Linked DNA regions of Hamadaea flava. The protein of the gene in region 1 interacts with the protein of each later gene in a pairwise test. Links are inferred from orthologs where the notes say so. Each region holds a gene or a part of one and is shown on either strand. Other genes may lie near its edges.

Region 1 (6,901 bases):
CGTGGTCAAGGTGGGGTCCTCCTCGCTGACCACCGCGTCCGGCGGTCTCGACGCGGCCCGGCTGGGTGCGCTGGTCGAGGCGCTCACCGCGGCCGATTTGGCGGGCAAGCAGATCATCCTGGTCTCGTCGGGCGCGATCGCGGCCGGCCTCGCCCCGCTCAGCCTGCCGCGCCGACCGCGGGACCTGGCCACGCAACAGGCGGCGGCCAGCGTCGGCCAGGGGCTGCTCATGCACGCGTACACCGCGGCGTTCGCCGCCCATGGGCGTACGGTCGGGCAGGTTCTGCTCACCGTCGACGACGTCACGCGCCGCTCGCACTACCGCAACGCGCGGCGTACCCTCCAGCGTCTGCTCGACCTGGGCGTGGTCCCGATCGTCAACGAGAACGACACGGTGGCCACGAGCGAGATCCGGTTCGGCGACAACGACCGGCTCGCCGCCCTGGTCGCCGCGCTGGTCGAGGCCGACCTGCTGATCCTGCTCTCCGACGTGGACGGGCTGTACACCGGTGACCCCGCGCTGCCCGGCTCGACCCGGATCGACCTGGTCCGCGGCGAGGACGACCTCGACGGCGTCGCCATCGGCAGCGCCGGCAAGGCGGGCCTCGGCACCGGCGGGATGGTCACGAAGGTCCAGGCCGCGCGCATCGCCAACGGCGCCGGCATCCACGTCGTCCTGACCTCCGCGCCCCAGGCCCCTGCGGCCCTGTCCGGCGCCGAGGTGGGCACTCTCTTCACGGCCCAAGTGGTACGCGCATCGGCGCGCCTGTTCTGGTTGGCCCATGCCACCGAAGCGCGTGGGCGGCTTTTCCTGGATCCGGGCGCGGTGGCAGCCGTCGTCGATCGGCGGAAGTCCCTGCTGCCGGCCGGGATCACGGGAGTGGACGGGGCCTTCTCCGCCGGCGATCCGGTGGATCTCGTCGACGAGGCCGGCAAGCCGGTGGCCCGAGGGCTGGTCAACTACGACGCCCTGGAACTGCCCGGCCTGCTCGGCCGGTCGACGGTCGAACTCGCCGCGTCGCTCGGCCCGGCGTACGAGCGTGAAGTCGTGCACCGCGACGATCTGGTGCTGCTCTGAGAGGGATGAAGATGTCGGTCACCGAACTGGCGCAGCGCGCCCGCATCGCCGCCCGCACGCTGGCCACCGCCACCCGCGCCGTCAAGGACGACGCCCTGGTCGCCATGGCGGACGCGCTCGTCACGCGTACCGACGAGATTCTGCGGGCGAACGGCGTGGACGTCGCGGCGGCGCGGGAGGCGGGCACCAGCGAGTCGATCGTCGACCGACTGGCGCTGACCCCCGGGCGGCTGGCGGCGATCGCCGACGGCCTGCGGCAGATGGCCGCGCTGGCCGACCCGGTCGGCGAGGTGGTGCGCGGCTCGACGCTGCCCAACGGCCTGCAGTTGCGGCAGGTACGCGTGCCGTTCGGCGTGGTCGGCATCATCTACGAGGCGCGGCCGAACGTGACCGCCGACGCGGCCGGGCTGACCTTGAAGTCGGGCAACGCGGTGCTGCTGCGAGGCTCGTCGAGCGCGGCGAACTCGAATGCCGCCATCGTCGACGTCCTCCGCGAGGCGATCGCGAAGACGGGACTGCCTGCCGACTCGGTGCAGTTGGTCGATCCGTCCTCCCGCGAGACCGTACGCGACCTGATGCGCGCCCGTGGCCTGGTCGACGTGCTGATTCCGCGCGGGGGAGCGGGCCTGATCCGCAGTGTGGTCGAGGATTCGACGGTGCCGGTGATCGAGACCGGCGTGGGCAACTGCCACATCTACGTCGACGAGACCGCTGACCTGGACATGGCGCTGTCGATCCTGATCAACGCCAAGACGTCGCGGCCGTCGGTCTGCAACGCGGCGGAGTCGCTGCTGGTCCACTCGGCGGTGGCCGACACCTTCCTGCCTCGGGCACTCGACGCGCTGCGTGCCGCCGGTGTGGTCGTGCACGGTACCGCGCCGGTGGCGCGCTTCGGGGAGGTCGTCCCCGCGACCGAGGAGGACTTCGCGACCGAGTACCTCGCGCTGGAGATCTCGGTGGACGTCGTGGACTCGCTGGACGCGGCGATCGACCACATCACGCGGTACGGCACCGGGCACAGCGAGGCGATCGTGACCGGCTCGTTGAGCGCGGCGAACGAGTTCACCGCCCGGGTCGACGCGGCGGCGGTGCTGGTCAACGCCTCGACCCGGTTCGTCGACGGCGGCGAGTTCGGCTTCGGTGCCGAGATCGGGATCTCCACCCAGAAGCTGCACGCCCGGGGTCCGATGGGCCTGCCCGAGCTGACCTCCACCAAGTACGTCGTGACGGGGGCCGGCCACGTCCGTTAGAGGACGTGGGCGTGCCCGCCCCGGCGCGGATCGCCGGCCGCTCCGGTACGCCCCACCGCGCTGACCCCGCCGAAGTAGTGGTTGGTCTGCTCCCACTGCTGGACGACGAACCCGGCGTCGGCCAGCGCGTCGGCGCCGTCGGCCGGATAGCCCGGTTCGAGATGAGCGATCTGCCCGGCGACGTGCAGTCGGGGCGCGGCGACCGAGTCGGGCACCGAGCGCCCCTCCACCAGGTACGCGATCAGGGTGCTGAGCAGCGCCGACCGGATCCGGGACGCGCCCGCCGAGCCGACGGCGAGGTCGAGGTCGCCGTCAGGGGTCAGCACCACCAGCGGGCTCATCATCGAGTGCACCCGGTCGCCGGGGTGGATGTGCCCCGCCAACAGTTCGCCCTCGCCCAGCATCGAGTTGAGGTGGATGCCGAGGCCGGGCAGCCAGACGCCGGAGCCGAGCCCGAGGGTGTGCGTGACGACGCAGGCGTTGCCCTCGCCGTCGACCACCGAGATGTTGGTGGTCTCGCCCAGCCCTTCCGGCCGGTGCGCGTTCTCCTGGAGCGCGTGCGCGAGCGCGACGGCTCGGTCCGGGCCGCTGAGCGGGTCCAGCCGCGGCAGGGCGGCGATCGTGGGGAGCGTCCGGTTGAGGTCCAGCCGCCCGCACACGTGGCGGCCGCCCAGCGTCGCGGACCGGACCGGCCGGGAGATCGGCTGGTACGCCTCGACGTCCTTGCGGCTCAGGCTGCCGCCGCCGGCCTGGACCGCCTCGACCATGAGACCCGAGGTGTAGTCGGCGAACTCGTCGTAGCCCGAGGCGAGCAGCGCGAACGCGTCGTCGAGTCCGGGGTGCTGCAACGTGTCGCCGCCTTCGAGCAGCCGGCCGGCCGGGGCGTACGCCGGACCGCCCTGGTCGAGGATCATCGCGGGGGCGATCGACCGCAGCGCCTCCGCCTGCGGCGGCGGGATCGGAACACCCGTGTGCGCGATGTCGTACGCCGGTTGCACGATCTCGAGCCAGGGCAGATGACCGAAGCGCCGGTGCAGTTCGGCACACCCGGCCGCGACGCCCGGCACGGCGACCGAAGCACCGCCGATGGAGTAGGGAATCGGGACCCCGCCGAAGTCGATCTCGATCGGTACCATCGGTCCCGGAGTCTGGCCGGACAGTCCCGGCATGGCGCAGAAGAAGTCGACGACGGCGACGCTGCCGGAGTTGGCCGAGAAGACGGTGGCGAACCCGCCACCGCCCAGTCCGCACAGGATGGTCTCGGCGGCGCAGGAGGCGAAGGTCGCGGCGATCGCGGCGTCGACGGCGTTTCCGCCCTCGGCGAGGACGCGCAGGCCGGCCTCGACCGTCGCGGGATGTCCCGCGGCGACCCCAGCCGGTACGCGACTGATTCTCACTCCCGTACGCTCTGTGCCCATGGAGGCGGTGCCCATGCAGAACAGTGTGGCCGTCGCTCCCGCCGACAGCGAACTTCTGTCCCCGCGCGTCCGCATCGGGTACTCGCTCGGTTCGTTGGTGACGGGAGCGTTCGGCACTGTTCCCGGGCTGCTCCTGCTGCCCTATTTGACCGATACTCTAGGCGTTTCCGCTGGTCTCGCAGGGCTTTTGGTCCTCGCTCCCAAGGCCTGGGACGTCGTCGCCAACCCGCTCGTCGGCCGGGTCTCCGATCGCACGCATACGCGCTGGGGCGCGCGGCGGCCGTACCTCCTGGGGGCCGGGCTGACCCTCGCGGTGCTCTTCGTCGCCCTCTTCGCCGCGCCGTTCGGGCCCGTCCCGCCGGGCGGCAGCCCCGTCCTCGCCGTGAGCTACGTGGCGGTCGCCTTCCTGCTCACCGCGACGGCGTTCGCGTTCTTCCAGGTGCCCTACGTCTCGATGCCGGCGGAGATGACCGACAGCGCCGCCGAGCGTACGCGGATGATGACCTGGCGGGTCGGGCTCCTCGCCACCGCCATCCTCGTGTCCGGCGCGGTCGCGCCATGGATCGTGGACACCACCGGCGGCGGCATCGTCGGCCACCGGCTGATGGGTCTGTTCGTGGCGGCGCTCATGGTCATCGGCACGCTCTGCGCCTTCTACGGCACCGCCACCGCGCCGATCGGCGCCGTCCAGGCGTCCGAACCCTCGCTGCGCGCCCAGCTCAAGGTGGTCGCGGCCAACCGGCCGTTCCGCGTACTGGTGGCGTGTTTCGTCGTGCAGGCCACCGGGGTCGCCGCCATGCTCGCTGGCGTCCAGTACTTCGCCGACCACGTCCTGCACGACCACGGCGCGACGCCGTTGCTCTTCCTCACCGTGGTCTCCCCGGCCCTGGTCGTGACACCGTTGTGGCGCCGGATCGGCGAGCGGCTGGGCAAGGTCCGCGGCTACATCCTGGCCTCCGCCACCCTGACCGCGGCCACGCTCGCCCTGGTCACCGCGCCGCTCGTCCCGCATTTCCTCGTGTACGCGATGATCGCCGTGATCGGTTTCGGGTACGCCGGTCAGCAGCTGTTCGGCTTGGCGTTGCTGCCCGACTGCATCGCGTACGACACGGCCCGGACCGGCAAGCGGCAGGCAGGCGTGTTCACCGGGGTGTGGACCGCCGGGGAGACGCTGGGGCTGGCCCTCGGCCCCGGGATCTTCGGGCAGGTCCTCCAGCTCTTCGGCTACGTCTCCAGCACCACCGGCGTCTCCGCCGTCCAGACCTCGCACGCCGAGCTGGGCGTGCTGCTCGGCTTCACCCTCGTCCCGGCCGTCATCGTCGGCGTGGCCCTGCTCTTCCTGCGCGGATTCACCACGGAGGTCGTCCCGGCGGCCGCGTGAGGGTCGTACGGATTAGGCTGGACTCATGGCACAGCTGCCCGCGGTCCTCGGCCACCCCATCAAGTTCGTGCTGAACTGGGGTCGCCGCTATTCGCTGTGGGTGTTCAACTTCGGCCTGGCCTGCTGCGCCATCGAGTTCATCGCGTCCAGCATGGGCCGGCACGACTTCATGCGGATGGGCGTGATCCCGTTCGCGCACGGCCCCCGGCAGGCCGACCTGATGGTGGTCAGCGGGACGGTCACCGACAAGATGGCCCCGGCGATCAAGCGGCTCTACGACCAGATGCCCGAGCCGAAGTACGTCATCTCGTTCGGCGCGTGCAGCAACTGCGGCGGTCCCTACTGGGACAGCTACTCGGTGACCAAGGGCGTGGACCAGATCATTCCGGTCGACGTCTACGTGCCCGGCTGCCCGCCCCGCCCCGAGGCGCTGCTGCACGGCATCCTGCGCCTGCAGGAGAAGATCGCGGCCGAGGACCCGGGCATCGGCGGCGTCGACCGGCCCGATCCGCTCGCACTCACCGCCCCCGTGGTGCCGCCGCCCGCCCAGTGACCCGTCAGGGGCACTGGATGGAGGCGTAGCCGGTGAGGTTCTCGTCAGGGCGTCCGGTCGCCTCGTAACGGGCCGACACTCGCACGAAGTCGCCGGTCTCGGTGGCCGCCGTGGCACATGCCTGGTCGAGGCTCAGCCCGATGACCTCGACGAATTCGTTCCGTCCCGTCCCGGTGACCACGAAGGTCTCCTCCTCGGTCGCGTACGCGAACCTCCCGGTCGGATAGGCGAACTGGACCGTCACCCGGATCGACCCGAACCCGCTGGTACGCACCACGATGTGGGCGGCGACCTCGGCCTCGGTGAGCAGCGCGGTCACCGCCAGCGGCTGGACCTGCAACCGGGGCAGTGCCCGCGCTGGGGAGCTGATCGGCCGGCGATCGTCATCGCGACCGCCGCCGGCGATGCTGGGCGGCTCGGGCGGGTCATCCGAGGGGGTGGGTGGCGGCGTCACCGCCAGCGGCACCCGGTCGGGGCCGCGTACGTGCGGGGCGAGGAACAGGCCCGTGACGGTCAGTGCGACGGCCGCCCCGGCAGCCGCGGAGCGGGCGAGTTTCCTTCGGCGTACCCGTTGCTGCACGTGAGCGAGCGGCGGGACCGTGACGTGCGCGCGCAGCTCGGCCTCCGCATGCCTCAGCAGCGCGCGGAACCGGTCATCCGACATGATCCACCGCCCGCTCGGGGAGGAGGTGTTCGGCGAGGGTGGCGCGGGCCCGGTGCAGCCAGGACTTGACCGTCCCCTCTGCGGCGCCGGTCAGCGAGGCGATCTCGGCGATCGTCAGATCCTCCAGGTAGAACAGGATCACGGCCTGGCGGTGGCGGTCGGGCAGCAGCCGCAGGGCGCGATGCAGCGCGACCCGGTCCGGCGTGGGGCCCGGCGTCTCCACCTCGACCCGATGCTGATGCATCAGCTCCATCCCGCGCCGCATCCGCCGCCACCGGCTGGTCGCCAGGTTCCAGGCCACCCGGCGCACCCAGGCCATCGGATCGTCGTATCCGCCGACCTCACGCCAGCGGATCAGGGCGCGGCAGAACGCCTCCTGCGCGACGTCCTGCGCCTCGGCCAAATCCCCGGTATGCAGGTAGACCTGGGTGGTCAGCGAGGAGAACGTGCTCGCGTAGAACTCCGCGAAGTCGCGGGGCTCCGGCACATCGCCTCCCGAGGGGACACCGGCGGCCGAGCCGCCGAGAGAAACCTGAGTGTACAAACGGGCCGCATCC
Region 2 (7,081 bases), 1.8 Mb from region 1 along the record:
AGTCAGTAGGAAAACTATGGATGATGGGATTAGTAGGAATGGTCACCAGAAGGCAGAGCATCCGACTCGCCGCCGGGATCGCGGCGACCGTACTGGCGACGGCTGCGCTCACGGCATGCGGCGACGGCGACTCCGGTAGCGGGGACAAGGCCGAGGTGACGCTCTCGCTGGTGGCGTACTCCACTCCGCAGGCGGCATATGAGGCGCTGATCAAGGCCTTCCAGAAGACCGACGCCGGCAAGAACGTCAAGTTCAAGACGTCCTTCGGCGCCTCCGGCGATCAGAGCCGGGCGGTCGCGGCCGGTCTCAAGGCCGACATCGCGGCGTTCTCCCTGGAGCCCGACCTGACCCGGCTCGTCACCGCCGGCCTGGTCGCCGAGGACTGGAACAGCGGCCCGACCAAGGGCTTCATCACCGACTCGGTCGTCGTCATCGCCACCCGCAAGGGCAACCCGAAGGGCCTGAAGACCTGGGACGACCTGATCAAGCCGGGTGTCGAGGTCATCACCCCGAACCCGTTCACCTCCGGCGGCGCCCGGTGGAACATCCTGGCGGCGTACGGGGCCAAGGCGAACAAGGGAGCGGACAAGGCGACCGGGCTGGCGTACATCGACAGCCTGATCGGCAACGTGCCGGTGCAGGACGCGTCGGCGCGGGCCTCGCTCCAGACGTTCACCGGCGGCAAGGGCGACGCGATCCTCTCCTACGAGAACGAGGCGATCTTCGCCCAGCAGCACAACCAGGAGCTCGACTACACCGTGCCGGACTCGACCATCCTGATCGAGAACCCGATCGCGGTCACCAAGAACTCCGAGCACCCGGCTGAGGCCAAAGCGTTCCTCGACTTCCTCTACTCGGCCGAAGGGCAGAAGATCTTCGCGCAGAACGGCTACCGGCCCACCGTGTCCGGAGTGGACACCGGCGTGACCTTCCCGACCCCGTCCGGCCTGTTCACGATCCAGGACCTAGGCGGCTGGCCGGCCGTGACCAAGGAGTTCTTCGACGCCAAGACCGGTTCGATCGCCCTGATCGAGGCCAAGCACGGCGTCGCGACCGTGGCGACCAGCCCCAGCGCGAGCCCGAGCAAGTGATGTCCGCCCCCGTTCTCACCGAGGCCGGTGCTCCCGCTCCCGCGGGCGTGCCGGCCTCGGTCCGTCGCAAACCACGCGTCGGCCCCGGCCTCGGGCTGGGCCTCGCGGTGCTCTACCTCAGCCTGATCGTGCTGTTCCCGCTGACTGTCGTCGCGTGGAAGGGCGTCGAGGGCGGGTTCGGCACGTTCTGGTCAGCGGTCACCACCCCGGACTCATGGGCGGCGCTCAAGCTGACCCTCGGGGCTTCCGCGCTGGTCGCGGTCATCAACGTGCTCATGGGTACGCTCATCGCCTGGGTGCTGGTCCGCGACCGGTTCCCCGGCAAGGCCATCGTCGACACCCTGATCGACCTGCCGTTCGCCCTGCCCACCATCGTCGCCGGCCTCGTCCTCCTCGCCCTGTATGGGGTGAAGAGCCCACTGCACCTGAACCTGGCGTACACCCGGGCCGGGGTGGTCATCGCGCTGCTGTTCGTCACGCTGCCGTTCGTCGTGCGTACGGTGCAGCCCGTCCTCCAGGAACTCGACCGGGACATGGAGCAGGCGGCGTTCTCCCTCGGCGCCGGCCCGTGGCTGACCTTCCGCCGGATCATCCTGCCCAACCTGGTCCCGGCCATGGTCTCCGGCGCGGGGCTGGCGTTCACCCGCGCCATCGCCGAGTTCGGCTCCACCGTCCTGCTGTCGGGCAACCTGCCCTTCAAGACCCAGGTCGCCGCGGTCAACATCTTCGGCCGCATCGAGAGCGACGACACCGCGTCGGCGGCCGCCGTCTCGACGGCGCTGCTCGTCGTGGCCTTCGTCGTCCTCATCGGACTGGATCTCGTCCAGCGTTGGGGGTCCCGCCGTGGCTAAGTACCTGCTCCGCGCGATCGCCCTGGTCTACCTGCTGTTCCTGCTGATCCTGCCGGTGGGTCTGATCGTCTGGCAGACCTTCGGCGACGGACTGCAGAACGTGATCGACGCGCTGACCACCGAGGAGGCGATCCACGCCTTCCAGGTGACACTCCAGGTCGCCGTGTGGGCCGTCGTCCTGAACACCGTCTTCGGTGTCGGGGTCGCCCTGCTGCTCACGCGGACGAACTTCCCCGGCAAACGACTGCTCAACGCGCTCATCGATCTCCCGCTGGCGGTCTCCCCGGTCGTCGTCGGGCTCGCGCTGATCCTGGCGTACGGGCGGTATTCGACGGTCGGCGGCTGGCTGGAGAGCGCCGGAATCCACGTCATCTTCTCCCTCCCCGGCATGGTCCTGGCCACCGTCTTCGTCTCCCTGCCGCTCGTCGTCCGGGCGATCGTGCCGGTGCTCGAAGAGATGGGCGACGACCAGGAACAAGCCGCCCGGACCCTCGGCGCGGGCGCGTGGCAGACGTTCCGCCGGATCACCCTGCCCGGCATCCGCAGCGCGCTCGGCTACGGAATCGTGCTGTGCCTGGCTCGCGCGCTCGGCGAGTACGGCGCGGTGGCGGTCGTCTCCGGCAAAGTCGTCGGCGAGACCCAGACCCTGACGCTGTTCGTCGAGGAGCGCTACCTCAACTACGAGGTGCCCGCCGCGTTCGCCGCCGCCACCGTACTGGCCCTGCTGGCCGTCGGCTCCCTGCTCCTGACCACCCTTTTGCGCCCGAAGGACGGCAACTGATGGCCATCGAAGTACGCGGCGTCTCGAAGTCGTTCGGCCGCACCCCGGTGCTCAAGGACGTCTCGGTCGACATCGCCTCCGGTTCGCTGACCGCCCTGCTGGGTCCGAGCGGCGGCGGCAAGTCCACCCTGCTGCGCGTCATCGCCGGACTGGAGACCCCGGACGCCGGAGCGGTGCTCATCTCCGGCGTGGACGCCACCCGGCTGTCGCCGCAGCGCCGCAACGTCGGGTTCGTGTTCCAGCACTACGCGGCGTTCAAGCACATGAGCGTCCGCCGCAACGTCGCCTTCGGGCTGGAGATCCGCAAGCGGCCGAAGGCCGAGATCCAGGCCCGGGTCGACGAGCTGCTGCAGCTGGTCCACCTCGAACAGTTCGCCGACCGTTACCCGGCGCAGCTGTCCGGCGGCCAGCGGCAGCGCATGGCGCTGGCCCGCGCGCTCGCCGTCGAACCGCAGGTGCTGCTGCTCGACGAGCCGTTCGGCGCGCTCGACGCCCAGGTACGCAAAGAGCTGCGGACCTGGCTGCGCCGCCTGCACGACGAGGTGCACGTGACGACCGTCTTCGTCACCCATGACCAGGAGGAGGCGATGGACGTCGCCGACGAGATCGTGGTGCTCGCCGACGGCGAGGTGAAACAGGCCGGCCGACCGCAGGACCTCTACGACAACCCGGCCAGCCCGTTCGTCATGAGCTTCCTCGGCCCGGTGACCGAGCTGGACGGCCGTCTGGTCCGGCCGCACGACATCGACGTCACCGCCGAGCCCGCCGACGGCTCGACGGCGGCCGTCGTCAACCGGATCGTGCACCTCGGCTTCGAGGTACGCGTCGAGCTGACCGCCGGCGACCGCGACGTCTGGGCGCAGATCACCCGCGGCGCGGCGAGCCGGCTCGGCCTGGCACCCGGCGACACCGTCCACCTCAGAGCCGTTCCGGCCGCGAAGTCCCTGGCGGTCGCCGACGCCTGACCGGGCACCCGGGCCGGGCTGCCGGCTGACACAATCGCGGCGTGGAACTGGCCCGCCGGCTCGGCCCGGCCGACGCGGTCGTCATCGGGCTCGGCTCGATGATCGGAGCCGGCGTCTTCGCGGCGTTCGCCCCCGCCGCGCGAGCCGCCGGCAGCCTGCTGCTCGCCGGACTGACCGTGGCCGCCGTCGTCGCGTACTGCAACGCCACGGCGTCGGCCCAGCTCGCCGCGCAGTACCCGACCTCCGGCGGCACCTACGTCTACGGCCGCGAACGGCTGGGGGAGTGGTGGGGCTACGTCGCGGGCTGGGGGTTCGTCGTCGGCAAGACCGCCTCCTGCGCGGCCATGGCCTTGACGTTCGCCGCCTACGCCGTACCCGCGCCCTGGCAGCGCCCGGCCGCCGTCGTCGCGGTCCTCGCCCTGGCCGCGGTCAACTACCGCGGCGTCACGCGTACCGCCCGGCTTGCGATGATCATCGTCGTCGCGGTCCTGGCCGTGCTCGCGGTGGTCGCCACCGCGGGCCTGCTGGGGCCCCCGGGCCCAGCAGCTTCGCGCGGCGCGTCACCCTACGGGGTCCTGCAATCGGCCGGTCTGCTGTTCTTCGCCTTCGCCGGGTACGCGCGGATCGCGACCATGGGAGAAGAGGTACGCGAGCCGCAGCGCACGATTCCGCGAGCCATTCTGACCGCACTGGCCCTGGCCGTCGGCGTCTACGCCGTCATCGGCGTAGCGCTCCTGCACGTCCTCGGCCCGGAGAAGCTGGCCGCGTCGGTCGCCCCGTTGGCCGACGCCGTGCACGCCGCCGGCTGGAACTGGGCCGCGCCCCTCGTCCGCGTCGGAGCCGCCCTCGCCAGCCTCGGCGCACTGCTGGCCCTCATCGCGGGGATCGGCCGCACCGCACTGGCCATGGCCCGCCACGACGACCTGCCCCGCTGGCTCTCCGCCGTGCACCCCCGGTACGCCGTCCCCCACCGAGCCGAGATCGCCCTCGCCGTCGTGGTCTGCGCGCTCGTGCTCACCGTCGACCTCCGCGGCGCGATCGGCTTCTCATCCTTCGGCGTCCTGGTGTACTACCTGATCGCCAACCTGGCCGCCTGGACCCAGACCGGCGCCGACCGGCGCTACCCGCGGATCCTCCAGGCACTCGGCGCCCTCGGCTGCGTGGTGCTCGTCGCCACACTGCCCTGGCCGGCGGTCGTCGGCGGGCTCGCCGTCTTCGGCGTCGGCCTGCTCTACCGCGCCCTCCGCCTCCGCCTCGCCTAACCCGCGCCCTCCCCTCGGGCTATCCGCGCGATCATGAACCTTCGGTCATGATCGACCGGCGTGTCGTGTCCGAAAGTTCATGATCGCGCCCTGGAGGGCGGGGGAGGGAGGGTGAGGGGGTTAGGCGGGGCGGATTTGGTCGGCGAGGCGTACGGCGGCCTCCTCGACCGGCACCTCGACGGTGTCCCCGGTCGACCGGCGCGTCACCTCGACGATGCCCCGGGCCAGCCCACGCGCACCGACAGTCACCCGCAACGGGATGCCCACCAACTCGGCGTCGCTGAACTTCACGCCCGGCCGCTCCTCGCGGTCGTCCCAGACGACCTCGATACCGTTGTTACCCAAGCGCTCGTACAGCTCACGGGCCGCCAACGCGGTCGCCTCATCGGTACCGAGCTGCACGATGACAACCTGGAACGGCGCCACCGCCATCGGCCACACGATGCCCTTGTCATCGTGATGCGTCTCGACGATCGCCGCGATGGCCCGCTCCACCCCGATGCCGTACGAACCCATGATCGGCGCGACCCGAGTCCCGTCCGCCATCAGCACGCTGACACCCATCGACTCGCTGTACTTACGCCCCAGCTTGAAGATGTGCCCGACCTCGACGGTCTTCGTCGCCTCCAACGGCGTGCCACAGCGTACGCACGGCTCCCCGGCGACCACCTCTCGCAGATCGGCCCAGCGCCCGACCACGATGTCCCGATCGACCTCGACCCCACGCAAGTGCACGTCGTCCACGTTGGCGCCGGTCGCCATCCCACGCCGCCCGCGCAACGCCTCATCCGCCACGATCGGCAACTCGCTGACGCCGACCGCCCCCAGACTGCCGGGCAACGCACCGAGCGCCGAACGGATCTCCTCCGCCTGCGCCGGCCGAATCGCGATCGCCCCGAGCGCGTCCACCAGTTTCTGCTCCACCAGCGCGTGGTCGCCCCGCAACAACACCAGCGTCAACTGATCGTCCACGACATACACCAGCGTCTTGATCTGACGATCCCCGGCGAAGCCATGCCCGACCGCGAGATCCTCGATGGTGCGTACGCCCGGGGTGGCGAACCGCTCCGGCGCGTCCAGCAGATCCACGTCCTCGACAGCCGTCAGCGCCGCCTGCGCAGCCTCCACATTCGCCGCGTACCCACACCCCGGACAGACGATCGTGATGTCCTCACCGGCACCCGACGGGCACATGAACTCCCGCGAATCACTGCCGCCCATCGTCCCGTTCGACGCCTCGACCGCCACGACCGGAATCCCCAGCCGCTCGAAAATCCGCCGATACGCCTCGTAATGCCGATCGAACGCGGTATCCAGCCCGGCCTCATCCACATCGAACGTGTACGAGTCCTTCATCGTGAACTCGCGAACGCGCATCAGACCACTCTTCGGCCGCGGCTCATCCCGGAACTTCGTCTGGAACTGATACCACGCCTGCGGCAACTCCCGATAGGACCGCAACTCCGAAGCGACCGTCGCGAAGATCTCCTCATGCGTCATCCCCAACGCCAGATCAGCGCCCCGCCGATCACGCAGCCGGAACATCTCCTGCCCCATGACATCCCAGCGCCCCGACTTGTGCCAGATCTCGGCCGGATGCATCGCCGGCAACAGGAACTCCTGCGCCCCGATCCGATCCATCTCCTCCCGGATCACCGTCATGATCTTCGCGCGTACGCGGATCGCCAACGGCAGCAGGCTGTAATGCCCCGCCATGAGCTGCCGGATGAACCCGGCCCGGAGCAACAGTCGATGGCTCACGGCGTCGGCGTCCGCCGGATCCTGCCGCAAAGTAGGGACAAACATCTGTGACCAGCGCATAGCCGCCCAGCCTACCGGCCACGCCCAGCCCGGTCGCGCGAGTTATCCGTCCTTCGGGCCGACGTCTTATCCGTCCTTCGGGCCGACGTCGCGATCCAACCGCTCCACCGCCGTACGCCGCGCGACGCTGAGCGAATCCGGCCGCGCCATCCGCCACTCGACCCCGAGCCGGTTCAACGCCACCTGACACATCCGCATGATGTCCGGCGACTTGTTGCTGAAGAAATAGCGCGGGTACTCGTAGTCGCGGCCGCCCCTGTGCACGCGGTTGACCACGCGGCAGCCGTCCGAGTGGAACAGGCCGCGCAGG

The links.
Region 2: the proteins of HDA40_RS24590 (region 1) and HDA40_RS32830 interact in binary tests that used the Escherichia coli proteins (3 or more experiments, as listed by UniProt). The link is inferred for Hamadaea flava from one-to-one orthologs.

The regions. Positions count from the first base shown.
Region 1 is NZ_JAMZDZ010000001.1:5,202,670-5,209,570, forward strand. Bases 389-3,208 are described here. They hold HDA40_RS24590 (glutamate-5-semialdehyde dehydrogenase), read left to right. Parts: upstream 389-1,089; coding sequence 1,090-2,328; downstream 2,329-3,208. Other genes in these bases: proB (glutamate 5-kinase), read left to right, coding at 389-1,078; HDA40_RS24595 (gamma-glutamyltransferase), read right to left, coding at 2,325-3,208. In the rest of the region: more of proB, read left to right, coding at 1-388; more of HDA40_RS24595, read right to left, coding at 3,209-3,761; HDA40_RS24600 (MFS transporter), read left to right, coding at 3,745-5,127; HDA40_RS24605 (NADH-quinone oxidoreductase subunit B), read left to right, coding at 5,153-5,680; HDA40_RS24610 (hypothetical protein), read right to left, coding at 5,685-6,344; HDA40_RS24615 (SigE family RNA polymerase sigma factor), read right to left, coding at 6,334-6,831. UniProt on the Escherichia coli protein: Catalyzes the NADPH-dependent reduction of L-glutamate 5-phosphate into L-glutamate 5-semialdehyde and phosphate. The product spontaneously undergoes cyclization to form 1-pyrroline-5-carboxylate.
Region 2 is NZ_JAMZDZ010000001.1:6,985,537-6,992,617, forward strand. What follows is about bases 1,706-4,705. They hold HDA40_RS32830 (sulfate/molybdate ABC transporter ATP-binding protein), read left to right. Parts: upstream 1,706-2,722; coding sequence 2,723-3,688; downstream 3,689-4,705. Other genes in these bases: cysT (sulfate ABC transporter permease subunit CysT), read left to right, coding at 1,706-1,942; HDA40_RS32825 (sulfate ABC transporter permease subunit), read left to right, coding at 1,935-2,723; HDA40_RS32835 (APC family permease), read left to right, coding at 3,730-4,705. In the rest of the region: HDA40_RS32815 (sulfate ABC transporter substrate-binding protein), read left to right, coding at 39-1,091; more of cysT, read left to right, coding at 1,091-1,705; more of HDA40_RS32835, read left to right, coding at 4,706-4,950; HDA40_RS32840 (proline--tRNA ligase), read right to left, coding at 5,071-6,771; HDA40_RS32845 (LAGLIDADG family homing endonuclease), read right to left, coding at 6,838-7,081. UniProt on the Escherichia coli protein: Part of the ABC transporter complex CysAWTP involved in sulfate/thiosulfate import. Responsible for energy coupling to the transport system.